DNA from 2 places in the Methylocaldum sp. GT1BB genome. Region 2 is predicted to be linked to the other one. Evidence: riboswitches for the same ligand, from Rfam matches in the RefSeq annotation. Region 2 holds a riboswitch; the other holds the start of a gene.
What was found. Region 2 has a riboswitch for cyclic di-GMP ahead of pepA (flocculation-associated PEP-CTERM protein PepA). Riboswitches for the same ligand answer to the same signal wherever they lie in the genome.
Positions count from the first base shown of each region.

Region 1: it holds a riboswitch for cyclic di-GMP, as region 2 does, so the genes downstream of both, ACR2TX_RS03455 (hypothetical protein) here and pepA (flocculation-associated PEP-CTERM protein PepA) in region 2, are expected to answer to the same signal.

Region 1 covers NZ_CP194902.1:477,810-492,543, forward strand. The annotation lists gene ccmE (cytochrome c maturation protein CcmE) at 1-121, shown strand, start outside; gene ACR2TX_RS03410 (heme lyase CcmF/NrfE family subunit) at 118-2,094, shown strand; gene ACR2TX_RS03415 (DsbE family thiol:disulfide interchange protein) at 2,449-2,982, shown strand; gene ACR2TX_RS03420 (cytochrome c-type biogenesis protein) at 2,979-3,431, shown strand; gene ccmI (c-type cytochrome biogenesis protein CcmI) at 3,438-4,631, shown strand; gene ACR2TX_RS03430 (beta/gamma crystallin domain-containing protein) at 4,924-5,376, opposite strand; gene ilvN (acetolactate synthase small subunit) at 5,828-6,136, opposite strand; gene ilvB (acetolactate synthase large subunit) at 6,140-7,807, opposite strand; gene ACR2TX_RS03445 (hypothetical protein) at 8,275-9,987, shown strand; gene ACR2TX_RS03450 (class I SAM-dependent methyltransferase) at 10,036-10,791, shown strand; cyclic di-GMP riboswitch class I at 11,498-11,576, shown strand; gene ACR2TX_RS03455 (hypothetical protein) at 11,659-12,495, shown strand; gene ACR2TX_RS03460 (VPLPA-CTERM sorting domain-containing protein) at 12,615-13,418, shown strand; gene ACR2TX_RS03465 (hypothetical protein) at 13,415-14,734, shown strand, end outside.
Region 2 covers NZ_CP194902.1:4,487,734-4,502,467, reverse strand. The annotation lists gene ACR2TX_RS21425 (4'-phosphopantetheinyl transferase family protein) at 1-477, shown strand, start outside; gene ACR2TX_RS21420 (Acg family FMN-binding oxidoreductase) at 518-1,675, shown strand; gene ACR2TX_RS21415 (3-hydroxyacyl-ACP dehydratase FabZ family protein) at 1,703-2,305, shown strand; gene ACR2TX_RS21410 (glycerophosphodiester phosphodiesterase family protein) at 2,673-3,920, shown strand; gene pepA (flocculation-associated PEP-CTERM protein PepA) at 4,632-5,498, opposite strand; cyclic di-GMP riboswitch class I at 5,597-5,677, opposite strand; gene ACR2TX_RS21400 (hypothetical protein) at 6,490-7,098, opposite strand; gene ACR2TX_RS21395 (ExeM/NucH family extracellular endonuclease) at 7,158-9,653, opposite strand; gene ACR2TX_RS21390 (S8 family serine peptidase) at 9,855-12,461, opposite strand; gene ACR2TX_RS21385 (hypothetical protein) at 12,508-13,128, opposite strand; gene ACR2TX_RS21380 (hypothetical protein) at 13,121-13,636, opposite strand; gene ACR2TX_RS21375 (esterase-like activity of phytase family protein) at 14,003-14,734, opposite strand, start outside.

The DNA.
Region 1 (14,734 bases), 1.3 Mb from region 2:
CGTGTTCGAGGCCAGCGAAGTGCTCGCCAAGCACGACGAGAACTACATGCCGCCGGAAGTCGCCGACGCGCTGAAGCAAAGCGGGCAGGTGTCCACCAGTTATAAGGACTACCAGAAATGATCGCGGAACTGGGGCATATCGCCTTGATCATGGCGCTGTTCATGGCGCTGTTGCAGTCCGTGTTTCCGCTGCTGGGCGCGGCCCGTGGCGTGCCGGTCTGGATGGCGGTGGGGCGCGCCGCTGGGCGCGCTCAATTCTTCTTTCTGGCCGTGGCCTTCCTCTGCCTGATCGGGAGTTTCGTAAGCCACGATTTTTCCGTGCTCTACGTGGCGCGGAACTCCAATACCGCCCTGCCCCTTTATTACCGCATTTCGGCCGCCTGGGGCGCCCACGAGGGCTCGATGCTGCTCTGGGCTTTGATCATGGGGCTGTGGACGGTGATGGTGACGATCTTCAGCCGCAGCCTGTCCGAGGAATTCCTGGCGCGCGTCTTAGGTGTCATGGGCCTGGTCAGCGTCGGCATCCTGCTGTTCATTCTGCTGACCTCCAATCCCTTCGAGCGCCACTTCCCGCCGCCCGCCGACGGCAACGATCTCAATCCTTTGCTGCAGGACATCGGCATGACGGTTCATCCGCCGATGCTGTACATGGGCTACGTCGGGCTCTCGGTAGCGTTCAGCTTCGCCATCGCGGCCCTGCTCGGCGGTTCCCTGGATTCGGCCTGGGCACGCTGGTCGCGGCCCTGGACCCTGATCGCCTGGGTGTTCCTGACCTTCGGCATCGTGCTCGGTTCCTGGTGGGCCTATTACGAACTCGGCTGGGGCGGCTGGTGGTTCTGGGACCCGGTGGAAAACGCCTCGTTCATGCCCTGGCTGGTCGCGACCGCCCTGCTCCACTCGCTGGCGGTCACCGAAAAGCGCGGCGCTTTCAAGGCCTGGACCGTGCTGCTCGCCATCTTCGCCTTTTCGCTGAGCCTTCTCGGAACCTTCCTGGTCCGTTCCGGCGTCCTGACCTCGGTGCACGCCTTCGCCTCGGACCCGGCGCGAGGACTGTTCATCCTGGTCTTCCTGGCCATCGTGGTCGGAAGTTCGTTGCTGCTTTACGCGGTCCGGGCGCCGACGGTCAAGGACCGGGTCCGCTACGGCTTCGTGTCCAAGGAAAATCTTCTGCTGCTGAACAATGTCCTGCTGGTCACGGCCGCCGCGAGTATTCTGCTGGGAACGCTTTATCCCCTGATTCTTGACGCCTTGCAGCTGGGCAAGATTTCGGTCGGTTCGCCGTATTTCGCCAGCGTGTTCGGCCCGTTGATGGCGCCCATTTTTCTTTTGGCCGGCATCGCACCGATGTTCGCCTGGCGCGAGGCCGACCTCGGCAAGATCGGGCGGCGCGTGCGCCACGTGTTTCTCGGAAGCCTGGTGCTGGGCGTGGTTTCCACCGCGGTTTTCTGGGACGCCAAGGACATCAAGACCATGGCGGGACTCGGCATGGCGTTCTGGCTCGCGGCCAGCGCGCTGTTAAGCCTCTGGAACCGGGTCCGTCTGCGCGGAACCGCGATTCAGGGCCTCAAGACGCAGTCCCGCAGCGTGTACGGCATGACCCTGGCCCATATCGGCATCGCGGTATTTCTCACCGGCGTCGTCCTGTCCGACCGCTACAGCGAGGAAAAGATCGTGCGGCTCGCACCGGGCGAGTCTTCGACACTGGGCGATTACACGTTTACGTTCAAGGGCGTGACCGAGGTGCAAGGCCCCAATTTCATCGCTCAGCAAGGCGATTTCCGCGTGCAGCGGGGCGACCGGGAGGCGGCCGAACTCCGGCCGCAAAAGCGCATTTACCGCGTGCAGCGCAATACCATGACCGAAGCGGCCATCGATCCAGGCCTCACCCGCGATCTGTATGTCGCTCTCGGCGAGCGGATGGATGCCGGTGCCTGGAGCGTGCGGCTCTATTACAAGCCGTTCATCCGCTGGATCTGGCTGGGCGGATTATTGATGATGACCGGCGGCCTGTTCTCCGCCGCGGACCGCCGCTACCGTTTGGCGACCCGCCAGGCGGAAGCCTGGAGCGAGTCGGCGGAAAGCAAGCCGGCGTGACAGTAAAGATCACTAGCGTCGAGCATGCGGACTCTATCCTTTGTGGGCCGAAATAGAATCGTAGGTCGGGAATCCCTTCCCAATCGCAAACGGGCCTTTAATCGGCCCCTTCCAATCGCAAACGGCGTCTTCGGGAAGGGCCTGGCCGGCGCTCCCGGCCAGGCCGTTTGCGATTGGAAGGGTCATCCCAGCGCTCCTGGGATGACCGTTTGCGATTGGAGCGCCAGGACGACCCTTCCCGACAGTTTGTCGCCAAAGGATTGCCGACCTACTTTACTTAGGACAGGCTTATCCCGGGCTACATAGCACTTGATTTATAGTACGTCTCTTTCCGTAACGGCATATTCATAACCCATCATGCGCTATCTCATTCCATTGGCCGTGTTCGCCGTCATGGTGATCTTTCTCGGCATCGGTCTGACTCTGAATCCCAAGGAAGTGCCTTCGCCCTTCATCGGCAAGCCGGCGCCCATGTTCGCCCTGCCCCAGGTGGCGGATGCCGGCAAGACCCTGAGCAGCGACGATCTCAAGGGTCAGGTCAGTCTGGTGAATGTTTGGGCGTCCTGGTGCACGTCCTGCCGGGAAGAGCACCCGGTGCTGCTGCAACTCGCCAAGCAGAACATCGTTCCCATCTACGGCCTCAACTACAAGGACGAGCGGGATAACGCCCTAACCTGGCTGCAGCGCTTCGGCGATCCCTATACCGCGAGCGCCTTCGATCCCGAAGGCAAGACCGGCATCGACTGGGGCGTGTACGGCGTGCCGGAAACCTTCGTCGTCGATCGCGACGGCATCATCCGCCACAAGCAGACCGGACCGATCACGCCCGAAATCCTGGAAAAGAAACTACTCCCCCTGATCCGCCAATTACAGGCCAAGTCTTCATGATGCATCGGTTACTGCCGTTCCTGCTGATTCTTCCCTTTACCGTTCAAGCCATCGAAATCCGCGAGTTCGACGATCCGGCCAAGCAACAGCGCTACGAGCGCCTGATCGAAGAGCTTCGCTGCCTGGTCTGCCAGAACCAGTCCCTGGCCGATTCCGATGCCGATCTGGCAAAGGACCTGCGGGACGAGGTCTACACCATCATCCAAAGCGGCAAGAACGAAGAGGAAGCGGTCAAATTCCTGACCGATCGCTACGGCGATTTCGTGCTCTATCGCCCGCCTTTCAAAATGACGACGGCTCTTCTGTGGGTCGGGCCGTTCCTGCTTCTGGCCGGCGGAGGCGCTTTTCTATGGCGACAGGTGAGACGCCGCAACACGGGCGAGGACCTGACGCTTACCGATGAAGAAAAGAAGCGCCTGGAGCGGCTTCGAAACAATCTCGAAGGGTAAATATCGATGACGGGTTTCTGGCTTTCGGCCGTACTGCTTTTGATAGTGGGCTACGTCTTTTTCCTTCCCGCGCTCCTCGGCAAGACCGGCAGCGGGCGGATAAACCGGGCGCGGCTCAATCTCCTTCTGCACCGGCAGCGGCAAACCGAACTCGCCCAGGAAGCGGCAAGCCCCGAGGATCTGGAGCGCCTGACCGCGGAATCCGAACGGAATCTGCTCGGGGATCTCGAGGCTGCCGAAGAGACGAAAGCTCAGTCGAGCACCCGCGGCCGCTCGGCCGTCCTGGCCACGCTCGCGATCGTTCCGGTACTGGCCTTGACGCTTTACCTCGCGCTGGGCCGCATCGACCTGATCGGCGCACGTGCGCCGAACGACATGGCCGATGTCCAGGACAGCATACGCCAGCTGGCGGAAAGGCTGGCCAAGCAGCCGAACGATCTGGAGGGCTGGGTATTGCTGGCCCGCTCGCTGCAAGCGACCGATCAGCCGGACAAGGCGGTAACGGCCTATGAATTCGCCCTCAAGCTCGCCCCCGAGGATCTGGACGTCAAGGCTTTGTATGCCCAGGCATTGGCCGAAACCCATCAGGGCAGCATGGCCGGCAAGCCGTCCGAAATCGTCGACGAAATCCTGAAGAAGAATCCCGATCACCAAACCGCGCTCTGGATGGCGGGAATCGCCGCCGCCGAACGGAAGGACGCGGCCAAGACCGTGGAGTATTGGGAAAGACTGAAAAAGCAATTCGGGCCTGGCAGCGAAGAGGCCAAGCAGATTGAGGGATACATCGCCCAGGTCCAAGGACTCCCCGCCCAAACAACGCCGTCGGAACCCGCCGCCGCAAAGGGCGCGGGCAAACAGATCCGCGTTACGGTGACCCTGGCGGAAAATCTGAAAAGCCGGGTTGCGCCGGACGATGCCCTTTTCGTCTTCGCCCGTGCGGCCGAAGGCCCCCCCATGCCTTTGGCGGTCGTCCGCAAGCAGGCAAAAGACCTGCCGGTAAAAGTCGTGCTGGACGACTCCATGTCCATGATGCAGGGCATGACGCTCTCTACCGCCGACCGCATCGTGATCGGGGCGCGCATTTCGAAGAGCGGACAGCCGAAGGCCGAGGCCGGCGACCTGCAAGGCTTGAGTGAAGCCGTGGCGCCCGAGGATAACGGCAGCTACAAGATCGTCGTCGACCGGATCGTCGGCGAATAGACTGGGCGCTAACCTGCTCCCGGTTGCGACACCGCATCCAGTTCTGAACGGCGGATCATGGAGGATCTTGTGGAGCGGGCTTTAGCCCGCGATATCGAATGGCATTGAGTCGCGGGCTAAACCCAGCTCCCACTGTTGTAGGTCGGCAATCCCTTGCCGACGTAAGCCGTTGGCCGCCCGTCGGCGTCGGGAAAGGATTCCCGACCTACTTTGGGGCAGGTCGCAGAAATCGTAGTTGTAGGTCGGCAATCCTTTGCCGACAATGGGTCTCTTCAAACCGCACACCCCGGTCTCACCGCCGGCACTGGACCTTTAGCGAATTGATATTGCGGTGGAAATTCAGGTCGCCCAGATGGTGTTCCTTGGTTCCGGGCCCGAAACTGATCTTCAAATCCTGGGCACTCCCGATGTCCTTTTCTCCCAAAGCTTGAAGCTCTTTCTGGTGATAGATCGGTCCCTGGGGTGTATCCTCGAAATTTTCCTGCCGAAAGGCATAAATCTCCGCATCCGGACCAACAACCAGGCTTTCGATGCGATTGCTCCAGTCCTCGCCGCTCAGTGACTTGAGGTTGGACAGTTCGACGGGTCCTTTCAAGCGAACGTGGGAACCTTGGTAATCCGCCTTATCATAGAGATCCAGCCAGCATTCCTTCGCAGCTGCCGCCCAACTCGCGGACCACAACAAAACAGCCGCGAAAAGAAAAGATGTGAACCTGCCAAGCCTAGGAGCGAACTTGGTATACATGGCAAACTCCCTATATTTCGAAGGTTGGTCTGCAAACAGCCGCAACGGACCGTCGTTTGCGCCCTTCCTTGGCATGCAGCCCCGCAAACTTGGAGTCCTTCTGAATGTTACGAGTTCCTAAATCTTTGCCAAACCTCGGTCCGTCAACTTGGATCTGCGGCTCAGGTCCAGATTACGCTTGAGAACCCCGGTCGGCAAGATTCGATAATCAGTCACATCGTTCGCGGTGTGGGCATAAGACTGGCCGGAACTCCCGAACTAGAGAACGACTGCCTGAAAGGTGGAGGTCGTAGGTCCGCAATCCTTTGCCGACGAACGCACTTGCCGACCCGCTGCGCCGGGAAAGGATTCCCGGCCTACGGGGCGGCACGGTTGTAGGTCGGCAATCCTTTGCCGACAAACGGGATCGACGCGCAAGACGGTGGCTCACAAGCAGCCGCCACCAAACGCTCTAGCGGAAGAACTCCTCCAACCGCTCGAACACTTCGTGATCCGCGCCATGACGCCGTACGCTCAGGACATCTTCCAGCTTTTCCAATTGCTTGACCATCTGCGCGAGGCGCGCGTCTTCATTGACCAGCAGCCAGATTCGGCTGGTCGCGCCGGCACCCACCGGCATGCAGAGGATGCCCTCGACATTGTAGGCGCGGCGCGAAAACAGGCCGACCACGTGGGACATGACGCCGGGATGGTTGACGACGTCGAGCTCCAGCACGGTCCGCGCCGACGTCCGTTGTTCGAATAAAGACTGTCCGTCCATGATTCAGCCTCCGATCATCTCTATGTTGGCAGCACCGGGCGGCACCATGGGCAATACCTGATCCTCGACGTCGATGCCGGCGTGGATCAGGCATGGGCCGCGAGTGGTCAGCGCTTGGTGCAGGACCTCCTTCGGGTTCTCCGCCGTATCGAGATCGACGGCGCGCAGGCCGAAGCCTTCGGCGATCCGGACGAAATCCGGCGCGGCACGAAACCGCGACGCATAGATGCGCTTGCCATAAAACAGCGTCTGCTGCTGGTGCACCAAACCGAGAGCGTTGTTGTTCATCAGCACCACCTTGATGTTGACGTCCTCCTCGGCGGCGGTCGCCAGCTCCTGCACGTTCATCAGAATGCTGCCGTCGCCGGAGAAACAGACCACGGCCGCGTCCGGCTCGGCGAGCGCCGCGCCGATCGCGGCCGGGAGGCCGAAGCCCATGGTGCCCAGGCCGCCCGAGGTCAGCCAGCGGCGCGGGCGGCGCAGAGGATAGCTTTGTGCCACCCACATCTGGTGCTGGCCGACGTCGGTTGTGACAATCGCCTCGTCGTCGAGGTTCTCGGCCACGGCGCGTATCAAGCCGTAATGGGTTCGCGGGTCGGCTATGCCGGGCGTGACGAGGGGAAACATCCGCTTCAATTCGGCGACGCGGGCCAGCCACGAGTCCCGGTCTTGCCCCCGCACTCTCGGCAGCAATTCTTGCAACACGGCCGCCGCGTCGCCCCGGATGCCGACGTGGGCCGTCTTGATCTTGTTCAGCTCGGCCGAATCGATGTCGATGTGAATGACCTTCGCGTGCGGACAGAACGCCGCGACCTTGCCCGTCGCCCGGTCGTCGAAACGGGCACCGACGGCGATCAGCAGATCGCATTCGTCCAGCGCCAGGTTAGTACAGCGCGCCCCATGCATACCGAGCATGCCCAGCGACAGCGGATGGTCCACCGGCAATGCGCCCAACGCCATCAAAGTCATCACGGTCGGCAGCGACGATTTTTCGGCCAGGGCCGACGCCGTTTCCGACGCCCCCGCGTGCATGATGCCCCCGCCGAGGTACAGAATCGGCCGCTCCGCCGCCTCGATCAGATCCGCCGCCCGCTGGACGAGCGCGATATCGACCGGCGGAGCCGGGTCCGGCGCGCCGGGTTCGGGCCATGCGTTCACGTCGATCGACTCCGTCTGCACGTCTTTGGGAATATCGATCAACACCGGCCCCGGACGTCCCGAAGCCGCGATGCGGAAGGCGTTCGGCATCACCTCGAGCAGTTCCGCCGCCGAGTCCACCAGAAAATTGTGCTTGGTGATCGGAATCGTCAGGCCGTAGGTGTCGACCTCCTGAAAGGCGTCGGTGCCGATCATCCCGCGCGGCACCTGGCCGGTGATCGCCACCAGCGGGATCGAGTCGAGCTTGGCATCGGCGATAGCGGTCAGCAGATTGGTCGCTCCGGGTCCGGACGAGGCCATGCACACCGCGGGAACGCCGGTGACCCTCGCCATGCCTTGGGCAATGAAGCCCGCGCCCTGTTCGTGCCGGGCGAGGACGTGGCGGATTTGCGCGGATTTCGACAAGGCATCGTAGATCGGCAGATTCGCGCCGCCCGGAATGCCGGCAACGACGCGCACGCCCTGCCGCTCGAGGAGGCGAACGGTGAGTTGGGCGCCGGATAGTATCGTCATGGGGTTCTCCTTGGTAGAGCCGGAGTCCGGCGGAGGCCCCAAAAAAGAAACCCCCGTCGGCTTGCGCCGGCGGGGGTTGTTGAATCAGGTCGTTTACTTACTCATCTCCAACCCACGACGGCGCGCACATCACCACTTGCACGACGACGACCACCACGAGGGCGACGATGCGACGAATGGCGAAGTGACGGAGATTCATGGATCGGATCGGGTACGAGTAAATATTCAGAGCGTGTCGAAAGGTTATTCTGGCTCAGCGAGGCCTCTTCGCGCAAGCCGTTGTTACAATTTCACTGCCACAATGTGACCGCTTCGGTATAACGGCAAACAAAAGCGAGCGGAAATCACCAAACCCGGAACCCGAGAGTTTGGTTTTTACGCCTAAGCAATGAACGGTCGTTTTTACGATAATCGCGTTTCCCGTTCGACGGAACGCATTCAAGCCTAAGCTTAACGAGGAGGGGATCATGAAATTTTCCGATACCGTCGGCATCGGCCTGCTGGCCTCGCTGCTGATCGGCACGCAACCGGCACTTGCCGCCGAAACGACGGGCCATGTTCACACCGAAGCGGGGCATTATCCCAAGGACACGGCTGCCGCCCAGGCTGTCTACGTCGATAGCGAACCGCCCCTGTGGGACAACCTCGGCACGCTGAGCTACAAGATCACCACGAGCAACACCCGCGCCCAGCAATATTTCGATCAGGGTTTGAGATTGGCCTATGCCTTCAACCATCTGGAGGCGCAACGGGCCTTCCGCATGGCGCAGAAACTCGATCCCCAGTGCGCCATGTGTTTCTGGGGCGAAGCCTTGGTGTTGGGACCGAATATCAATGCGCCGATGGAGCCTTCCGCGGTCGGCCCGGCCTGGGCCGCGATCGAGCGGGCGAAAGCCCTTGCCAAGCACGCGAGCCCCAAGGAGCAAGCCTTGATCGAGGCGCTCGCGAAACGCTACGACAAGAATCCGAAGACCGACCGGAAGCGCCTGGACCAAGCCTACGCCACGGCGATGGGCAAACTCGCCCAGCGTTTCCCCGAGGATGACGAGATCGCCGCGTTGTACGCGGAAAGCCTGATGGATCTCGCGCCCTGGGACTACTGGGCTGACCAAGGCCGCAAACCCAAGGGGCGCACGGCGGAAATCGTAGAGGTCCTGGAGCGGGTGCTGGCGAACAACCCCGACCATCCCGGCGCGGTTCATTATTACATCCACATGATGGAGGCTTCCGACCGGCCCGAACGGGCGGAAGCTTATGCGAAACGCCTCGCCGGTCTGATGCCGGGCGCGGGACATCTGGTCCACATGCCGGGACACCTTTACTACCGGCTGGGCCGCTATCGGGACGCTCTCGAAGCCAATCGCGCCGCCATCGAAGTCGACGAGGCCTATTTGAAGGAGACCGGCGCAAAGGGCATCTACGCGCAAGGCTATTATCCGCACAACGTTCATTTCCTGATGGTTTCGGCGCAGATGGCGGGCGACGGCAAAACCGCTCTCGCGGCGGCGGAGAAACTCGCCGGCGTGCTGTCCGACGAGACGGTCCGTGCGGTGCCGTGGGTACAACCGGTCAAGGCCGCGCCATACTTCGCCCACGCCCAGTTCAGTCCGCCCGAAACGGTCCTGAAAATGGCCGATCCGGGCTCGGAGTTCCCGTACGTACAAGCCATGTGGCGCTATACCCGTGGCGTTGCGGCGGCGGCCAAGGGAGCGCCGCAGGACGCGCGGCTCGAACTCGACGCCTTGACCGGGATCGCCAAAACGGCGGATTTTTCCGGATTGACGGAAGCCGGCGTCCCGGCGGCGGACATTGTTCGGATTGCCCAGGACGTGCTTTCGGCGCGCATCGCCCAGGCCGAAGGCGATCTCGGAAACGCCGCCGCCGCCTTCGAAAGAGCGGCGGCGCTTCAGGAAAAGCTGCCCTATATGGAACCGCCCTACTGGTACTACCCGATACGCCGTTCGGTAGGCGCGCTGCGGTTTCTCCAGGGCGATCTGGCGGGGGCGGAGCGGGAGCTCGATATTTCGCTCCGAGAAGCGCCGAATGACGCCTGGGCGCTCTGGGCGCTGACCGAGGTGTATCGAAAGCAGGGCAAGGACAGCGCCGCAGCAGACGCGGAACGGCGATTGACCAAAACCCGTGCCGATAACGGCGAACCCATCGGGATGGACCGGCTTTGACCGCCCCATGGGTTGGCGGAATTCCAGTCGAAAAAATGCTTCGAAACGATGATGCCGTTCTATGAGGAAGATCTCGCCTATGTTCATCACGTCGGCTTCCCCGATCTGGTGGATGGCGCCGGCGATGAGTTGCTGGCGCTGTTCCGCGCCGCGGGTCTCGATTCCGGCCTGATAATCGATCTGGGTTGCGGAAGCGGAACCTGGGCGAGGAAACTGCTGGAGCACGGATATTCGGTTTTGGGCGTCGATGTTTCCGCGCCGATGATCGAACTGGCCCGGCGTACAGCGCCCGAAGCACAGTTTCAAACCGCATCGCTGTACGATGTGGACTTCCGCCCTTGCGCCGCGGTCACGGCCCTGGGCGAAGCCCTGAACTATTGTGCCGACGGAGCGCCGTCGGAAGCGCGCCTTGACCGCTTGTTCCGGAACATCGCTTCCTGTCTGCCGAAAGGCGGCGTTTTCGCATTCGACATCCTTGTCCGCTCGGACGGCGAACCCATGCACTATCGCTCCTGGCGCAAAGGGCCGGATTGGGCGGTGTTGGTGGAGATATCCGAACAGCCGCAGGAAAACCTGTTGATTCGGGACATTACCGTGTTCAGGAAAGGCGGCCACGGCTACCGCCGTTCCGAGGAGCGGCACCGGATCGGCGTTTTGGGCGGCGCCCAAATCGAACGTCTTCTCGCCGGCGCCGGTTTCGAGGTGACCGTCTCACCCCATTACGGCCGCCATCCTCTGGCTCAACGACGCTTGGCATACATCGCCTACAAGAGATCGGATGAAGGACTGCTTCCTGAAGGATAGGCACGAGAACCGAAGAAACCAAGGTATCTTCAAGCACGCAGCGACCGTTTGTGCGGCCGGCAAATGATGCTGATTTGGCGGCCCAGACGAAGTCCAATAATCCATGGTCCGCTGAACGTAGTCCATGGATTACAAATATCGGGAAATATTCCCGCAAAAGCATGAATCTCGCAGTTTGTCCCGAATATCCCTGGTGTATTTGTCGATTGCCATCGAATAATTACGTTGTATGCCTTAAGCCTTGCGGGATTTCACAGGACAGACGATTAATGTCAAATAAGACAACAGATTATGATGATGTCATGCGCATTGAATTGTGGCATTTAACCTGCTCCCCACATAATGCGGTTTGTCGCGCATTGATATCCGCCATGGGCGCCGGGATACCTACGCATTAACGATACATTTGTTAATGCACTGATACTCGCTGCCTCTTTCCCGTGACATGCCTGTAAATTGGCATGTGTTCCCAGGTAAATTACGCTTTGCTTCCACCGTTCCCCGGTATTTTCAAATTACAGCTTGTTAGTCTCGGAATACCCCTGCTCACTGGCACGGTATCTGCTTTAGCAGCTTGACTTGCCCGATAAGAACGCCAGTTTTCGAGCCTTATTGTCATTGTCATTTCGGCGGTTCTTATCAGCGACGACTGGCGGTTGGGCGCATGCCTGTCCGTTGGCCCAGGATGATATCGGTCTCAGGGACGAGACGCCTTCGCCACCTCCGCCGCGAGGCGGACTCGGAAAGCCGCGGGTCTTGGTATTCAAGACGGCCGGGCCGCCTCTCCTGTGAGAGTTATTCAAGGGCTATGGATTTCTCGAGCCTGCCGCACAACCTCTCGATGTTTCAAATCACAGGAAAAAATCCATGCAAAAATTTGGGGTCAAGAAAATGCAGATCCGACAGACCATTCTCGCAGCGGCTGCCCTGATCATGGCCAATTCGGCCGATGCCGGTGTGTTGCACGGGGGAACTTTCAGCGTTACCTATGACAACCCGAACAACCTGTTGGAAGGACTAACCATCGGTCCTGGCGGGTTAACCGAATATTATGTCGCGAACTTCTTTCCCAAGGCGGTGGCCGATACTTACTCGACCATTGCGGATATCATAACGGTGCCCACCAACACCTACCCCGCGCCGTCAACGCTCGAATACGTCGTCAATCCCGCCGATCTGACCGGCACCGGAATTCCAACGGGCGCCGGCGGCCGCGCCAACAAGCCCACCACGTTGACCTGGGACGCCAGTCAGGATGCTTTGGTCGACTCGTCCGCCTTTATCGCCAACGGCCAGATCGGGTTGAACGGTGTCGTGATGACCCGTGGCAGTTTCACGGGTACATTGACGTCCGGAGATTACACCTTCGAATACAACGCGAATCGAAATGACGGCGTCAACAGCGGCTGGACCTTGTGGAACAACACGAGCTTCAGAACGTCCACTTACGATGCCCGCAACATCAGCGTTACCACCAATGGCGATGAATTGCTCATGACCGGGGAACTCTGGTGGTCACCCAATATGACCGCTTTCCTGTTCGGCGGCGACGGCTCGAACTCCGCCGGTAAAGCCGCTACCTTCACTCTGGTTTCGCCTGCCGTGGTTCCGGTGCCGGCAGCGGTCTGGCTGTTCGGCAGCGGCTTGTTAAGCCTGCTGGCCGGCGCCCGCCGAAAGTCGGTCCAGGCGGCTTTATCCGCTTGATCGCCGAATAGAGGCCGTCGACCCGGGCTGCCGAGCCGCCCGGGGGCCGTTTATCGCGTTTATCCGGCCAATCGGCCGGATAAACGCTCCCACCTTCGACCTGTTACGGACTTATCCTCATGACTACACGCCACCGACTCTCGCGATTCGGCAAAACTCTTGCACCCTGTTTGACATTTCTAGCCGCATGGTTGGCATTCCTTCCGGCAACGGCGACCGCCGCCACCGTTTCCGGCGGCGCATTGATCATGAACCTGGACCGGGATGCGCTGGCCGCCGCCGTCTCCTTGGACGCGACCGATGCGCCTTCCATATATCTGGAGGAATTTTTCGATGCACAAGCCGCGGCGGTGCGCAACAACGCGCAAATTTTGGAAGATCATATTGTGCCGGGCGTCGGCGAAATCCCGGCCACGGGTCTCGAATTCGCCGTCAACGGCGCTACCGTCGACGTCCCGGTCGGCCGGAGAACCAAGCCGACCACGTTGACGTTCGATCCGGGCGATTTCGCGGGCAGCGTCACCGGCGCGATCGGTCTTGGCGGCGTCAGCCGTTTCCGGATCGATACCGGATCGCCGAGCAACCGCATCGTCTCCGGAGACTACACGTTGGAATTCGATGCGGCCAACATCGATGCCGATACCGGCCAATCGGGCTGGACGCTCTATAACCATTATTCTTTCCGATCGGAATCCTTCAACTTGTTCAACGTGGCGATGGGGCTCGACCCGAATTCGTTCACCCTGTCGGGCGAACTCGGGGTCGGGCCGGGATGGGAGCATTTTGGCGGCACCGTGGGCGCGATCGTCGGCGATTTCAGTTTTCAAACCACCGTGGTACCGGTTCCGGCCGCGGTGTGGCTGTTCGTATCGGGTCTCGCCGGATTCGGCCTGTTCGGCAGATCCCGGAGTTACCGCGCATGATACGGTCCGGTTTACGCAATCCACATCCGGGACGGCATGCCGCGGTGTGGTCCGGATGGATACTGGCGTTCGCATGCGCCGACGCCGCAGCGACGCATTCCGCTTTTGGTCCTTACATCAGCATCCAGGTCAACGTCGACGCGGCCGGTCAAAACATTACCGGCGATGCGGCCAACGAGCCCACCATGGCCATCAATCCGCTGGACCCCGGCAACATCGTCATCGCCTGGCGTCAGTTCGACTCCGTGCAGTCCTCCTTTCGCCAAGGCGGCTGGGCGCATAGCCAGGATGGCGGTTCCAGCTGGACCTTTCCGGGATCGTTGACGCCGGGACAAGGCCGAAGCAATCCGGTCATCGATGTGGATGCTCAGGGGAACTTTTACTTTCAGAGTCTGCGTTTCGACGAGCAAGGCATCTATATCGAAGACATTCAAGTCATCAAGTCGACCGACGGCGGGCGCAGTTGGCAAGAACCGGTATTCGCCCACGGACGAGGCGGCGACAAAGGCCAGCTCGCGGTAGACCGTAGCGGCGGAATCGGCGATGGCCATGTCTACGTCAACTGGCGCGAAACCGGCGATGACTACTGTTTCACCCGTTCCATCGACGGCGGAGCGAGCTTCGAACTACCGGTGGGGATTCCCGGTAACCCGAGTTTCGGCACCATGGCGGTGGGGCCGGAAGGCGAGTTGTATATCGCCGGACGGCTCGAACCCAGTGAATGGGACGAAGAGACCCAGAATCGAAACCACTACCAGCACATTTTCTCGAAGTCCTTGGACGCGCGAGATCCGGATTCGACACCCACCTTTACGACGCAGATCCTGGATATCGGCGGTCCCGCGCCTTTATTCAATTTTCGAAACAATCCGAATCGGTACGGTCCCATAGGCGACGTTCAAGTCGACGTCGACCGATCCAACGGGCCGTTGCGCGGCAAGGTCTATGTGCTGGCGACGGTGGATCCGCCCGGCGAAGACAATCTGGACATCAAATTCGTCCGAAGCAGCGACGGCGGCGAGACCTGGTCGGCGCCGATCAGGGTCAACGACGACGAACCCAATAAAGATTCGTGGCAATGGTTCGGCATGATGGGGGTAGCTCCGAACTCGCGCATCGATGCCGTTTGGTACGACACGCGCGATAGCGGCAGCTATAACGTCTCGCGGTTGTATTACGCGTATTCATGGGACGGCGGCGCAACGTGGAGCAAAAACGTTCCGGTCAGCCAGCCTTTCGATACCACGATCGGCTATCCGCACGCTTCCCAAAAGATGGGGGACTATTCGACCCTGGTTTCCAGGAGGGACGGCGCA
Region 2 (14,734 bases):
GCGCCGATTCTTCGGGACGAATCCGGTGCGCCGATCTGGGGACGGGATATCGTCGGCAGCATCAGCCATACGGAAGGCATGGTAGCGGTCGTGGCCACTCGGCTTCGGTTCGCTCGCGGCGTAGGGGTCGATGTGGAATGCCGGCAAAACCCGTTCCCCTGGCGTGCCATCGATTCCGTCGCCTTGCCGGAAGAGCGCGCCTGGTTGGACTCGCTGCCGGACGGTTGTCGCGAGTTGGCCGCCTATGTCCTGTTTTCGGCCAAGGAAAGCGCCATCAAGTGCCTGTATACGGCCGCCGGTTCCTTGGCCCGTTTTAACGATCTGGCGGTGCGTATGGACTTCTCGAGCGGCGTTTTCGTGGTCGATCCGACTTATGGCTCCGCGCTGAACGAAGTGCGACTGGTCGGCCGTTTGGGTTGGAACGACACTCACATATTCACCGGAGTGTGGTGGCCGGCGCCAGACTACAATTCATGAAAGAAAGAGTTCGGTAAGGCCGATGAAAAGGAAACGAAGCATGATCCGCCCCGATCCGATATTGCAGAGCCGTCGGCGATTTCTCCGCCAGACCGGCGCTCTCGCGGTCGGAGCAGCCACGTTTCCCGCAATGTTCAGGGCAGCCCCAGCGGTTGCAAGCGCCTCGCCGTACGTCGCATGGGAGCAAACCGCAAAGGGAGATCTGACCGATTTGGAATACGTGGCGCTGTGCGGCACGTTGGCCGCGAATGCCCACAACACCCAACCCTGGGCCTTCAACCTGCTGGGCAATCGGATTGTTCTCTACGCCGATCTGGCGCGCCATCTCGGCCAGGCCGATCCCCGCCGCCGGCTCATGTTGATGGGCTTGGGCTGTGCCACGGAGAACATGGTCGTCGCGGCGGCTCAACTCGGTTATGCGGCGACCGTGTCCGATGCGGAGGCCGATGCGTTTCTGCAAAACGGGGGCCGCTGCGCGTCGCTCGAACTGGCGCGGCGCTCTGACTCAAATACCCATCCCTGGTTTCCGGCCATATTCCGCCGCCAAACCACCCGCTCCGAGTTCGAGCCATTGCCGATTTCCCGGAACGAGTTCACGGAAAGCCTCAATGAGTATGGCGAACTTCCCGGCACCCACCTCGCTTGGTACGGTGCCGCTCACGAACGGGAAGCCATCGTTCGGATCGCCGCCGATGCCGTGGCCGAGTTCGTGGCGAACGATGCGGCGTACCGAGATTCAATGTCGTGGTTCCGCCGTTCCAGACGGGAATGGGAAGCGAGCCGCGACGGGATTTCCATCTTCACCAGCGATGCCCCGTGGTTCGTGAAGGAGTGGGTGGAGTTCCTGTCCACCCCCGAGGATTTGGTGTCGTCCGAGTTCCGCCAAGGCGAGATCGATGTAGTGAAGCGGCTCGCCGAAGCCACGCCGCTTTGGAGCGTGGTCTGGAGCGAGCGGGATACGCCGGACGCCTGGTTTCAGGGCGGACGGCTGATAGAGCGGATTTACCTGGCGGCCGTTGCGCAGGGACTTGCAGTTCATCCTTTGGCGTACCCCACCGAATCGCCCGTAGGGTCGTCCGGTTTGGCGAAATCCCTCGGTCTTCCTTCAGGGGCGGTGCCGCTAATGCTGTTGCGCGTCGGCCTGGCTAGGCCTTTGGAGCGTTCCGTGCGCCGGTCACTTCAATCGGTACTTCGTTGATCAATGGTCTCAAAAGCAGGCGGTGTCATGCTAGATAAGATTCTTTCTCTCCGGAACTCTCCGATCCATACCCGTCATTTCATCAGCCGCATCCGGGAATTGCTCGACTCGGGATTGGACTCGGCAATCCATGAGCCGATGCGGACGCAGCACACGTTATTTCCTACCGCGGAGATTGACGTCGCCTTGCCCAAAGTGGGACGTGACATGATCAGCCAAGTAATTCCCCACCGCGGCGAAATGCTGTTGCTGGACTACATCGCCTGGGTCGACGACGCCTTCCGTCGCGGCCTTGCGGTCAAAAAAGTCAGGGAAGACGAGTTTTGGGTGGCCGGCCACTTCCCCGGGCATCCCATTATGCCCGGCGCGCTCATGCTCGAAGCCGGCGCGCAACTGGCCTTGTACTTGTCCAATCGGCGGTTGGCGGAACCTGCCGTTGGGCTGTTTCTGCGTATCGAGAACGCACGCTTCCGAAGCTCCGCCGCCCCCGGCGACCAATTGCTCATACTGTGCGAAAACGTCGATCAAGCCCGCAATATCTTCTATTACGACGTGCAGGGATTGATCGAGGATCGTATCGTCTTCGAGAGCCGAATCGTCGGCATGCTGTCCAAAGTGAAAAAGAAATAAGCGCCTGTCGTTCAGAAGCTCCTGATCGGATGATGGCTTCCGTCCGGATTCCGCATCGGCTGCCGCGGCTCGTATGGGCTGAACGGAGAGAGCGCAATCCGGCCCACCTTGACTAAACCCGCTTGGGCAACCCGCCAAACTTCACCTAACGAACGCTCCTCGGGAGCCGCGTATCCGCACGCCAGCGCCGGAAGGCGTCGGCATGATCAGGGCCGCTGTAGCGCTCTCGGAAACTCCGAAAACCCGCTCAACTGTCACGAGACCTAAACCGTTCAGTCACATTGATGGCACAAATGGCGTGTACGGTCTGTACTGGGCCGAATGGGCTCAACCCACCTTCACTAAACCAGAACAACAGGAGTGATAGATGCGTCCACGATTGATCATGATTGCCTGTGCGGCAATGACGGCAGTATTTCCCGGTCTCTTCGCCACCGCGTCGGCGTCCGATAATAGCCAAAGCGTGCAGTTGGGGCCTCGGCCGTTTTTCCTGGTTAACGATATGGAAGACGGCGAACTCAAAAACGAGCTTCGGAGATGTGCGAAAGGTCCCTTCAAAAAGACCGATTTCTCGATCGGTCACCGCGGCGCCGCTCTGCAATTTCCCGAACACACCAAGGAATCCTACGAAGCCGCGGCCCGCATGGGCGCCGGCATTCTGGAATGCGACGTGACCTTCACCAAGGATAAGGAATTGGTGTGTCGTCATGCGCAGAACGATCTTCACACGACTACGAATATCCTTGCCATCCCCGAGCTGGCCGCCAAGTGCACGAAGCCGTTCTCGCCGGCCACCTTCGATGCCAGCGGCAATCTCCTCACGCGCGCCACGGCGGAATGCCGCACCAGCGACATCACCCTGGCCGAGTTCAAAACCCTTCGCGGCAAGATGGATGCGTCAAACCCCCGCGCTAGAACCGTGGACGAATATCTCGGCGGCACGGCGAATTTCCGCACGGATCTCTACGCCGGCCCGACCAGCGGCACCCTGCTTACGCATAGGGAAAGCATCGAGCTTTTCAAGAAACTGGGCGTGAAGATGACTCCCGAACTGAAGAGCCCTAGCGTGGCCATGCCTTTCGACGGCTTTTCCCAGGAGGATTTCGCCCAGAAAATGATCGACGAGTATAAGGAAGCGCGCGTTTCCCCGAAAAAGGTCTTCCCTCAGTCTTTCAGCATCGACGACGTGCTCTATTGGGTCCGCTACGAACCCGCCTTCGGCAAGCAGGCCGTGTATCTGGACGATGCCGAAACGGTCGCCGATCTGCCCGATGCTGCCACCTTGGCAAGCTATAAGACCATGGGCATCAATATCGTGGCGCCGCCGACGTTTGCTTTGTTGGACCTGGACGCCGGCGGCAACATCGTGCCTTCGGAATACGCCAGGAACGCCAAGGCCGCGGACCTGGATATCATCACCTGGACACTGGAGCGCTCCGGAATTCTCGCCGACGGTAATAATGGGTTCTATTTTCAGACCATCGATTCCGCCATCAAACGCGAGGGCGACGTAATGAAAGTGCTCGACGTGCTGGCGAAGGATGTGGGTATTCGTGGCGTCTTCGCCGACTGGGCCGCGACGGTGACCTATTACGCCAACTGCAAGGGATTGTAAGGGGCGCTGTAAACCCGATCACCGAGCGAGCGGGAGCGAGAAATCGAAGCCTCCGGCGGGGTTTTGTTGCGTGAGGTCCCAAGCCTGCATAGTTCATGAAAGGAGGGTGGGCGGAATCGAAAAGCCCTTAAAATTCAACTGCTGACATCGAATTTTTGAGGAGATTCCGCCGTGACCCATGGTACCGGACAACGTGAACTGTTCGCGCACGTGGCGCGCCGCCGGATCGGCTCATCCCGGACTTCGACACCGCCGATGATCTCGCGGCTCCCTGGCGCCAAGCAGCACAAACCCACTTTGCCGCCACCGAGGACAAACAACGGGTGTCGGCTAGCTCTTGTTGGAAGCCCTGCGCCGGAGGGGGCTCGCCGGCGCCGAACTGGCTCGCGCGCGGTGTTCGAGCCCGAGGGTGAAGTTCCTCAAGAGTTGTCGCGGACTTTACTCACTCGGCCGTCCTTGAAGCCGATAGCGACGCTGCGTCATGAGGATGATAATTGCAGCACTGGCCTCGGCCGTTCCGGCTGGCGGTCGGCTCGAGGAACCGGACCGGGATAAGCGCCGGCCCGGTTGTGACGTTCGGCTCGAGGAACCGGACCGGGATAAGCGCCGGCCCGGTTGTGACGTTCGGCCGCGCCGTCTGCTTCCGCAGTCAGCGAAGCAGATTTGCACCGAATCCTCGCCCATTCACCAAATGGGCTTGCCATGCGAGGCTCACGCAGCCAATTTGCTGGAACGGCGAGAGATGACGCTCATGCCGGCCAAGGCACTAGCGAGCAGCCAGAAGGCCGCTGGAACCGGTACCGCCGTCAGCGTGAGCGATCCATCCGCCTGGTAGAGAATGCTCGTCGATGTAACCGGTATGCCGCCGACGGAAGAGATGGCGGGAGGTGCGGTGGGGTTTCTGACGAACAGGGAGAACAACGACTGGCCGCCGCCGATGGTATCGGGATCGTATACCGCCGAATCATAGAAACTGGTGTTTCCGACGAAGGTAAATTCGCTCGAGGTTACGCCAAGACCGGAAGGAAACTGGGTGCTTACCGTGACGACCCCGGTTCCGCCCGTCACCGATCCCTTAAGAATATTGGTGCCGTCCGTGATGCCCGCATCACCGGTTACATCGCGATTGACGGCGCTGTCGAAAAACAGGTCCAGCGAGCCACTCAACACCTGGAAGTTGATGGTCCACAGCCCGTTGCCCAGATTCTGCGCGTTCGTGACTTGTGTTTGGAAAGCCGACTGGGTGGTCAACTCGTAAGAGACGTTCAGTTTGGGGTTGCTCACCGTGGAGGTGCCCAACTGATGGTTGGTGACGTAAGACTGGTACACGCCTGAATAGATGTCTCCCACCGTAATTTGGGAGGGATTGGTGATCGTGTCCGGTACGAGCAATGCCAGACCGCCGTCGCCCGCCGCGAAGTCGTAAGTATCGAAGGGACCGACCGCTTCGCCGGCCGAACCGCCCACGACGGTGTAGTCCGCGGTACCCACCCAGTTCGGCAAGGTTGCCGCACCGGCAGTACTTGAGAATCCGACGCCCGTCAAAGCGAGCGCCGAAATGATCTTACTTGGTTTCATCCGAATTACCTTTTCACTGTGTTGACGTTGAACTCACAGTGATGTCCGTGATTCTGCCCACAGGTGGTGAGCGGTGCCACGGTCCTCCCCATCACTCGGGAGGCGGCCCGGCGATCTCGACAAACGCGAGACCCGTGGCTTTCCGGCCCCGCCTCACGGCGGGTGTGGCTCTTCGGCAAACACGTTCAGCTGGTCCTACAGCTTGACGTGACCGGTAACCGACCTAAGCCTCCTTGCTCATTTTTTCGAAATACCCGGTCAAATTAAGCCGAGACTGTTACACGTCAGTTAATGATTGGTTAAATCTATGTAATCAATTTATGACAAATGACTCGTCGGAGACCGATTAGGTGGATTCTGTCCAGTCTCCTTCTCCATGAGCCAGTGAGCCAGGCTCAAAAAAGTGGACACCATCAATCGCGTAAATCCGGTGATTGGTGGTGGAACGAGATGGCGAAATTACCGAGACAGCCGTTCAAGGCCGAGCTTCGTGCGCAGGTGATGAGATGAGCCAGCGAGGGGAAACCATTCGTGCTGGAAGCGGCGCGGCGGCAGCGGATGGCGATAGACCGAAGGCACTCTGCCGATACGCCAGGTCGAATCGGCGGATCAGGTCCCGCTTGGTCCCCGGCCGCCTGCATCCGTTGGTCAGGCACCTCGAAAAACTTCGAGGTGCTCGTAAGCCAAGCCCAAGCCGCGTTTGGGCTTGGCGAAGAGAAAAACCGCCGGGAAGGCCTTGGTTCGGAGCCTGATCACGTTTCCGCCAGCCGTACACCGGCCCGCGTCCACACGAAGAGCCGAGCGAATTGGGACGGGTTAGCTTTGGCAACGGCTGGGATCAAAGCCTATCTTCGTAGACTTAGAGCGTTTTCATCTCGCTCGTACGACAAAACAGGCTTGGCGGAAGTCGTTGGCGCCTTCGGCTCGGGTGAATGGATTCAAGCCTTCGTAGGTCGGCAATCCTTTGCCGACAAACCCGTTGGCCCAACGGCTATCTTCGTAGACTGAGTGCGCCGATCGTACAACTTTTTCGGCATGCACTCCGCACCACCAGCCCCGAGATCCCGCTGGCGAACAGCCAAAAGGCGGCCGGTACGGGAACCGCGCTGGACTGAATGCTCAAGGACAGACCGGCATTGGCGGCGAGCGGCCCCGAGAGGCTGAAGAACAATCCTTGATTGGGTTCGGACGGATTGCCCAACACGCCCAAATCAATATTTCCGGCGTACAACGCCTGGAAATTGAGCGTCGCCAGAGTCAGTGTCTGATGCGCCGGAAGATTGGGGATGCCGGGGAAGGCCGATCCCGCCAAATCCAGTCCGAGCAGGCCGCTGTCATCGCTGAAGGACGGCGAATACGTGACGCCCGTGAACTGAGCGGCGGTACCGTTCAGCACCGTGTCGAATCCGAACGCCAGCAATTCATCGGAAGCGTCCAACCCATCGAAGGCCTGAGTCAACGTTAAATCGATACTGAAGCTGTCGCCAACCAGCACGGGGGCATTCCCGACAAAATTGAGCGACACCACGGCCGAGTGGGAAGGGGCCACGGGCAATAGCCCCAGAATGGCAATTGCGAGGCGGGCTTTAAAAGTCAACATCGTTTATCTCCAGTTAGGGGAAAGGGCCGCCTCGTTGCAACGAGGCGGCCGATCGCTGTTTAAAGTCCTGCCTTGACACGATAGGCAGCATAGTGGCCATACCAGCGCTGGTAGTCGGCATAGGTCACGCAGCCGACGCCGTCGTAGTTAGCCTCCGCCAAGTAGCCGGATTGGCCCGAACACTTGCCCAAGGCGGAGCGGAAGCGGTTCTGGTCCGCTACGTCGACGTCGCCGTCCTTGTCGAGATCGCCCGGCACCAGCACTTCCACCACGACCGGATCGTGGTCCGACGAACGATACGGATCGGCACTGTAGAAGCTGGTGACCTGATCCGGCGTCTTGAAGTCGGTGTTGTAGTCGAGCGCGATCGGCTCGTCCGCGTTGATGTGCCATTCCGCGACGCCCTTGACCTGATAAGTGAGCGTCAAACTGGACAGGGCATGATCCAGATAGCCTGCTTCGCCGTCGAATACGTAGGAATATGCGTCCTCGCCAAGGAAAGCCGCGACCTGATTGGTAAAGCCGTTCTGTTCCAGGGTCCGGATGGGATCTTCCTTGGCGTAGGCATTCAGATCGCCGATGACCAGGACATCGGTGTTGCCGCTCCCGGTGGGATCCGCCGCCAGCCAGTCGGCCAGGGCCTGGGCAGCCCTGGTCCGGGTCAGGTTGCAGTTTCCCTGCTCGTCGCCCACGTCCGGGTCTCCCACGTCGGTGCAAGCCGAGCCTTTGGACTTCAAGTGATTCACGACCACCGTCAGCTTCTTGTTGGACAGCTTGTCCAGGAAGGTCTGGGCCAGCGCGGGCCGATTCTTGGTGTCGATGAAATCGGGATCGACCGAGGAGTCCAGGATCGCGAACGACCCGACCGGGCTCACTTTCGCCGGCTTGTAGATCAGCGCCACGCGGATCTCGTCGGTGCCGACGATGCCGGTGTCGATGAAGGCGTACTGAGCGGACCCGGCATAGACGTTGAGGCTGTCCACCAGATCCCGGATCGCCGGATAAGCATCGTCGTCGTTCTCGATTTCCATGAGGCCGATCACGTCGGCGTTCAGGCCGTGGATGGCGGGGACGATCTTGTCTTTCTGGCGGGTGAACTCGGCCGGGTTCTCGGCGCCGCGGGCCGTCGGGAATCCGCCGCCGAAGCCGTCGCCGTTGAAGTAGTTCAGCACGTTGAAACTGGCAATGCGGAGCGATCCGATGCCGGGCAACGCGGGCGGAACCGCGGGGCGCGGATTGTCCGCCACGAACAGGGGGTCCGCCGTGGGCAGCAGGCGGAAAGCACCGAAGGCGTAGCTCATCACCCCGGTCGCGCCGGTCAGCGTGTCGCCGCTCCGTAGCGTGTTGCCGGCGCTCAAGCCGGGAGCCGGGAAAATCACCGGGTCGGGATTCTGGACGTTGGAGCCGTCATCCACGAACAACCGATTCAGGTCGTTGGCCGCCGCCACCGCATTCGCCGCCGCGCCAGGCAAAGCGACGTGCGTCGGATTCCGAAGGCGACCGTCCGAGGACACCACGATCTGGCCGAAGCGGCCCAGCTGGAAGTTTTCGGTGACGGTCAAGCTCTGGGGCAAGTTGATCAGCATGCCTTCGTAGCGCTCCCGATCGGTGGCCGATCCGTCGAAGGGCAGGGTTACGGGCGTCGCCGCCGGCAGCGGGTTTCCGCTGGCGAGTACGGTTACCGAGGAGGCGTTCAGCGTCGTCAGGCCGTTGGTTTCGGTCACGGTTCCGGTCACCCGCACCCAATCGCCCGGATCGACGGCGATAGTGGAGTTGACGAACAAGCCTTCGGACGAAGCGGGATCGGCATCGTAATCCGCCGGCTCCTCCTGAACGAAGAAGCCGCTCAACTCGGTCGCGCCCTGGAAGTCGCCCACAACAACGGCCTCCACCGTCACGGCCGCACCTACGACGGGACTGGACAGGCCGGTGCCCTGCACCGTACTGATCAGGCTGACGGAGGATGGCGGGGGCGGAGCGGAAGCGAAAGACTGCCCGGCATTGAGCGCACCGAAGGTGTTACCGGAAGAAGCTACCCAAGTGAAGTCCTCGTAGAAAATGCCGTTTCCGGTAAGCTGCAAGGATCCGCCGACCGGTGTGGAACTGCTTTCGCTGACGCCGATATCGGTGCTGGTGAGGCCGTTGGCAAGCCCGTTGGTGGCGGTGAACATGCCCTCGTAACTCAGAAACTGAACGATTTGATTGGACGCATCCACCAGGGCGATGCCGTCCGGGGCGCCGTTCTGCAATCCGTCCTGGTTGTAAGCGATCGTGATCACGCCGTAGCCGGTACCGCCCAGGTCCGGAATCGTCCCGGAAAGGGTTTCGGACGTGGTCGCGGCGGGCGTGGCGTACGTGCCGCCGCCGTTGCCGTTGTAGCGGACGATTTTCCAGCCGCTCAGATTGGTGCCGGCCGGCCCCGCGATCTCGATGGCTTCGCCAGCGTCCGTCCCGGCGTTGTCGTAGTGGATTTCATTGATGAAAACCGGCGTCGCGGCGTACGCGGCAGGGCCCAGCGCCGCAAGCACCGCGCCGGTCAATACCTTGCGCATCATGTTGTTGTCCTTTTGGAATTTTGTTTCGGAGAAATCGATCACGGGGGCTTTCAACGGAAAATCTGCCGGTCCCGTAGAGCGAAGACACGGTAACGGCCGTTTGTGACCGCCGTTTGAAGGTCACGTGACAGTTTCCGAAACGGAAGCCCGTTCGGAGATTGGTTCAGGACAGGCCTGTCGAAGGACTTAATCAGAGATTCCTTATGGAATAATCCGTTTCGTCACGAGGCGACCAAGCCAGAGCATCGCGCCCATGACCACCATGCCCCATTGGGGTAGCGTGGGAATATCGCCGTCGTTGCCGGATTCAGGCGGGAAAGCGTCATTGACCGTGGTCGACGCGCCGGCGCTGTTGTTTGCGGAATTCGGATCGGCTGTCGGACTGCTCAGGCTGACGGAATTGACCAGGCTGCCGGCGGCGACGGGCTGAACGTTGATGAAAGCGGTGCCGGCTCCGCCATTCGTCAATGGACCCAGATCGCAGCTTACGACCCCAGTGCTGTGCGTACAGTTGGCCGAGGCGGATAGAAAAACCGCACCCGAGGGAAGCGCGTCAGTCACCGTGACGCCTTGAGCATCCGCGGGACCCGAGTTGATGACGGTGATCTGATAAGCGAGCTGAGCACCCACAGCGACCGGGTCGGGACTATCGTTCACGGTGACCGCAAGATCGGCGGCGGCAGTCACCGTGGTGTCGGCCGAGGCCGCATCATTGGCCGGATTCCCGTCCGGCGTGGCGGAAGCGGCTTGGATAGTATTCTGAATGGAACCCGCGGCATCGGCCCGCACGCTGATCGTTGCGTTGGCGGAACCGCCGGACGGGAGGTCGCCGAGGTTGCAGGTGACCGTACCTGCCAGGTGGGAACAGCCGGGAGACGCCGAGAGGAAACTCACGCCGGCCGGAAGTGCGTCGGTCAGGCTCGCTCCGGCCGCCACAGCGGGGCCTTGGTTGGTCACGGTGGCGGAATAAACCAGTTCGCCTCCTTGAAGAACGGGGTCCGGATTGTCCGACAAGGTGACCGAGAGATCCGCGGCGTTCTCGATGAAATTCCAGTGGAGGACGATGGTGCCATAGGCGCCGTTTTTGCCGTCCATGGCGATCTGGTAGGTCGTTCCGGGCTGCACGGCCAAACCGACCTGGCTCTGAGGCCCGCCGCTGTCGTCGCTGGAAGCTTTTGCCGCCAAGCCGTTGACCGCCGTTCCGGTGTAGACGGCCAGCAGGGTATCGACGGCGCTGCCCGAGGTATCCAGCGCCAGTTGGCCCGAGCCGGGCGAGGTCCATGTCCACCAGACGGATTTTCCGCCGGCGTTCCCGGCGTGATTGGGCTCCCCGGCCTCCTTGCTCGCGAAATCGTTCGAGCCGTTGGTTTGCCCCGAAGCACCGCTCAACGCGATGCGGTTCGCGAAGCGGTCGTTGGCGGGGGCCGGAAAAAGGCCCGTGAAGTCTATGCGCGGCTTGGTGATGGGAGCCGCAGGCCGGGTGTCGGTGACCGCGATGCCGTTCCCGGTCAGGCGGGCGACGGTCTGATCCAGCGTCTCCGAAGGGAATGCCGCACGCAGCACGGCCACCGCGCCCGCAGCATGAGGCGTGGCCTGCGATGTTCCGCCGGCGATCCAGCCGGCGGCACTGATCATTGCGCCCGGCGCCAGCAAGGTCAGAAAAGACGCCGTATTGGAGAAGCAGGCCACCTTGTCCGCTGCGGTAGTCGCGTCGGTGCAGACGGACCAGGCTTTTTGGCCCTGGTTCGCGTCGTACACCGCGCCCACCGAGACCGCCTCGGGCGTGCACGCCGGCATGGGCAGCCCGTCCAGGTATGCCTCGTTGCCGGCGGCCGCCACGGTGAGAATGCCGGCGCCCCGGGCATTGGCGATGGGCGTCCGGAACGGATTGCCGTTCGCTCCGGAGAGCTGGCTGCACGGACTGGTGAACTTCGTGTCGGCGCCCAGGCTCATGTTGATGGCGACGATATTGTAGGCCGACCGGTTCGCGATGGCCCAGTCGATTCCAGCGATGACGTCGCTGCCGAAGGCGGTTGAGCCGGTAAATACGTCCAGGGCCGCAATTTTCGCTCCGGGCGCAACGCCCAGCGCGATCCCCGCCACGTTGCTGCCGTGGCCGTTGTCGTCGCGGGTATTGTCGTCGGCCGCGATATCCACTGCCGCCACCACCTTGCAGCCTGAAGGAGCGCCCGGTGCCGTGCAGGAGCCGAAAGCGGAATGGGTGTAATCGACGCCCGTATCGAGCACGGCGACGGTGGTATTCGCACCGTTTCGACCGGAGCCCATGGGTATCGGTTGATGGATCAGGGGCAGACTCTCGTTCAGCTTGTGGCGGAGTACGAGGTCGGGATAGACCGCTTTGACTTCGGGACGCGACAACAATGCTCGCAAGGCCCCCGCCGTCCGAAACCGCAGGAATGCCATGGGCAGATGCTCATAATCCCGCAGCAACTCGCGCTCCGCAGCGCCGGGCGCCGCCAAGGCCCGTTGCTTCAGAGTACGGTAACGGCCCGATTTGAAGGCCAGGATAGACGCGTCGTCGTAGCCTAGCCCCTTTTGGGCGCGAAGATCGGCTGCTTCCTTCTCGATGGCGGTATCGTCGAACAACACGATCAGATCCTGCGGCGTTCCCGCCTCCAGCCGAGCGAGGACATCGGGCGGGGCTTTCGACTTGCTGGCGGATTGCGACACCGGGAGTGCGGCAGCCCCCATGATCGGTTGCATGCTCAGCCAGGCGATCAATACGACAGCCCAATAGGTTCCGATCTTTCTCGGCGTCTGTGCTTGGTTAGGAAATCGAGATTTCATGCCCACGTCCGTTTTGGTTTACACGCAGTGCCAAAACCTTAACGTCCTAAGGTAAAAACTTGATGAAACGCTTCCTCACCCGAAGGCGAAACCGTAATATCGTTTGGCTTGCGACCAGCGTCAGCATTCCGATGGCGAGGGACAGGGCCGATCTCCCGCCGCCGTTCATGAAGTGCATCCAGGCGACCATGGGCGAGTGCGGCAACTCGTTGGGGGCTAATTGGTACAGCAGCAGATCCCAGGCGCTTCCCGCCAGTATCAACGGAATATCCAGCGCCTCGATCGCCGCCCATCCGGGCAGCGCCAGGATGGGAACGGCGAGCCTACCGACTGGCGAAAATCCCGGCCACGCCAGCCACAAGGGAATCATGAGCAGGGGATGAAGTACGGCGTGCCCGGCCAACGTCGAGCAAACGATTTCGGTTCCCCTGGGAACTTCCCGGTCCCCCAGGTAGAAGACATGGATCGCCGTGAGTTTGGCCCGGACCACCGTATCGCCCTGAACGATCGCCAGGGTCAAATCTTCGACTTCGAATTCGGGCAGCGCCCAGCCCAGCACCCAGCGATACTCCCGAAACCAGAACCGGGTGTAATCGTCGCCCAGATAAACCGACAGAGCCAGCAAGACCGTGTAAGCGACAACCAAGGTCCCGCCGGTCTTAAGCATGCAGAGTCGATCCATTGGAAGCCTTTTTACAGGCTACGGCCCAGGCCAGGAAAAACAGGCTCGTCAGCAGAATCAACACCACCGGCAACATGTAACCGTGGAGCAGGCTGAACAGGGACTTGTCGTAGCGAAAGGCGTAGAACAGCGTCACGATGCGCGCCTGATTAAGACCATGGACGAACACAACGCCCAGGACGGCGCCACTCAGCTTGTGCCGCCAGGAGGTGCGATGGATCAGAATCGCGGCCAGCAGCAGGAAAAACGTTTCGATACCTTCGCAACCGTTAAGCACGTTGAGCCGAGCATGGGGCGACACCAGGCTGTGGCCCACTGCCCTTACGTTTTCGCCGGGGGTAATGAGGTTGATCAGTGCCACGCTCGGCCGGACCGTCAGCATGTCGATGAGCAGGCGCTCTACGGCCGTTCCGCGCCCAAGGCCGTAAAGCCATTGAAGCCCGGCGAAGATCAACAGGAAAGCAACAATGGATTTGAGTTCTCTAAGCGCCATGTCGGCTGTTCTTTAGCGATCTGTACCGAGTCTGATTCGATGTTTCGGATGGTGTCGGCTAGAGCGTTTTCATCCCGCTCGTACGACAAAACAGGCTTGGCGGAAGTCGTTGGCGCCTTCGGCTCGGGTGAATGGATTCAAGCATTCGTAGGTCGGCAATCCTTTGCCGACGAATCCGTTGGCCCAACTGCACCGTCGGGAAGGGCGGCTTCGGCGCTCCGTTGGCAAGCCGGAGATCGCAGATAGCGTCGGATCGCGGCAAAAACCCAACGCCCGACAAGGCGAATCGCTGGGTTTTAGGCCGGGACTGCCGGATGCCCCCGGCGCAACGGTGCTAATCCCTATCGCTGAGGCGCAAATCGGGCCTTAATGCTGACGGCGGCCGCGAAAGTCCAAAGGGTGATCCAGCTTGATTTTGATGAACTCGTTATTGTCCGAATTCGAATCCCGTCCTCCGGTGCCAGGGTAGTTGTTGTCGTTCATCACCAGGAGGGTGGTTGGGTTCAGGATCAACACGTCCTCGATGGTCACGAACGGAAAGGTGAAGGTGGTGCTGCCGTCGCCGTTCAAGTCGTGCGGATCGGGGATGTTCATCAGATCCACCAGTTCTGTCTTCTTTACCAAACCGCCGTTGGCGACGCTCGCCATGTCAGCCAGGTAGAGCTTCTTGAACGGCGTGCCGTTGGTCGCGGTGCCGCCGTTACGCTCGATGACGATGAACTGATGATCGTTGATCGCGGTCATGTCGCCGATGTTGGTCCCTTCCGCTTCGAGCTGATACAGCCAATTGTTCCCCGTGTAGCTTTCCGTATCGATGTCGAATTCGTTGATTCGCAGCGTCTTAACCGGATCGCCCGTCACGGTGCCTTCCAGCAGCGTGTAGAGCTTGTCGCCGGCCGGATTGATCACCATGCCCTCGAAGCCACGGGAGGTGCCGAGGTTAGGAATACCTGCCCCGAGATAAGGGTTCTGGGGCGACATGACGTCCGGACCGGTGGCCGAGGAGCCAGGCGGAAGGATGTTGGGGGTGGCGATCTCGCTGCGTAGAACCTTGCCCTTGTGGTCGGTTTTCACCAGGAACGGGCCGAATTCTTCTCC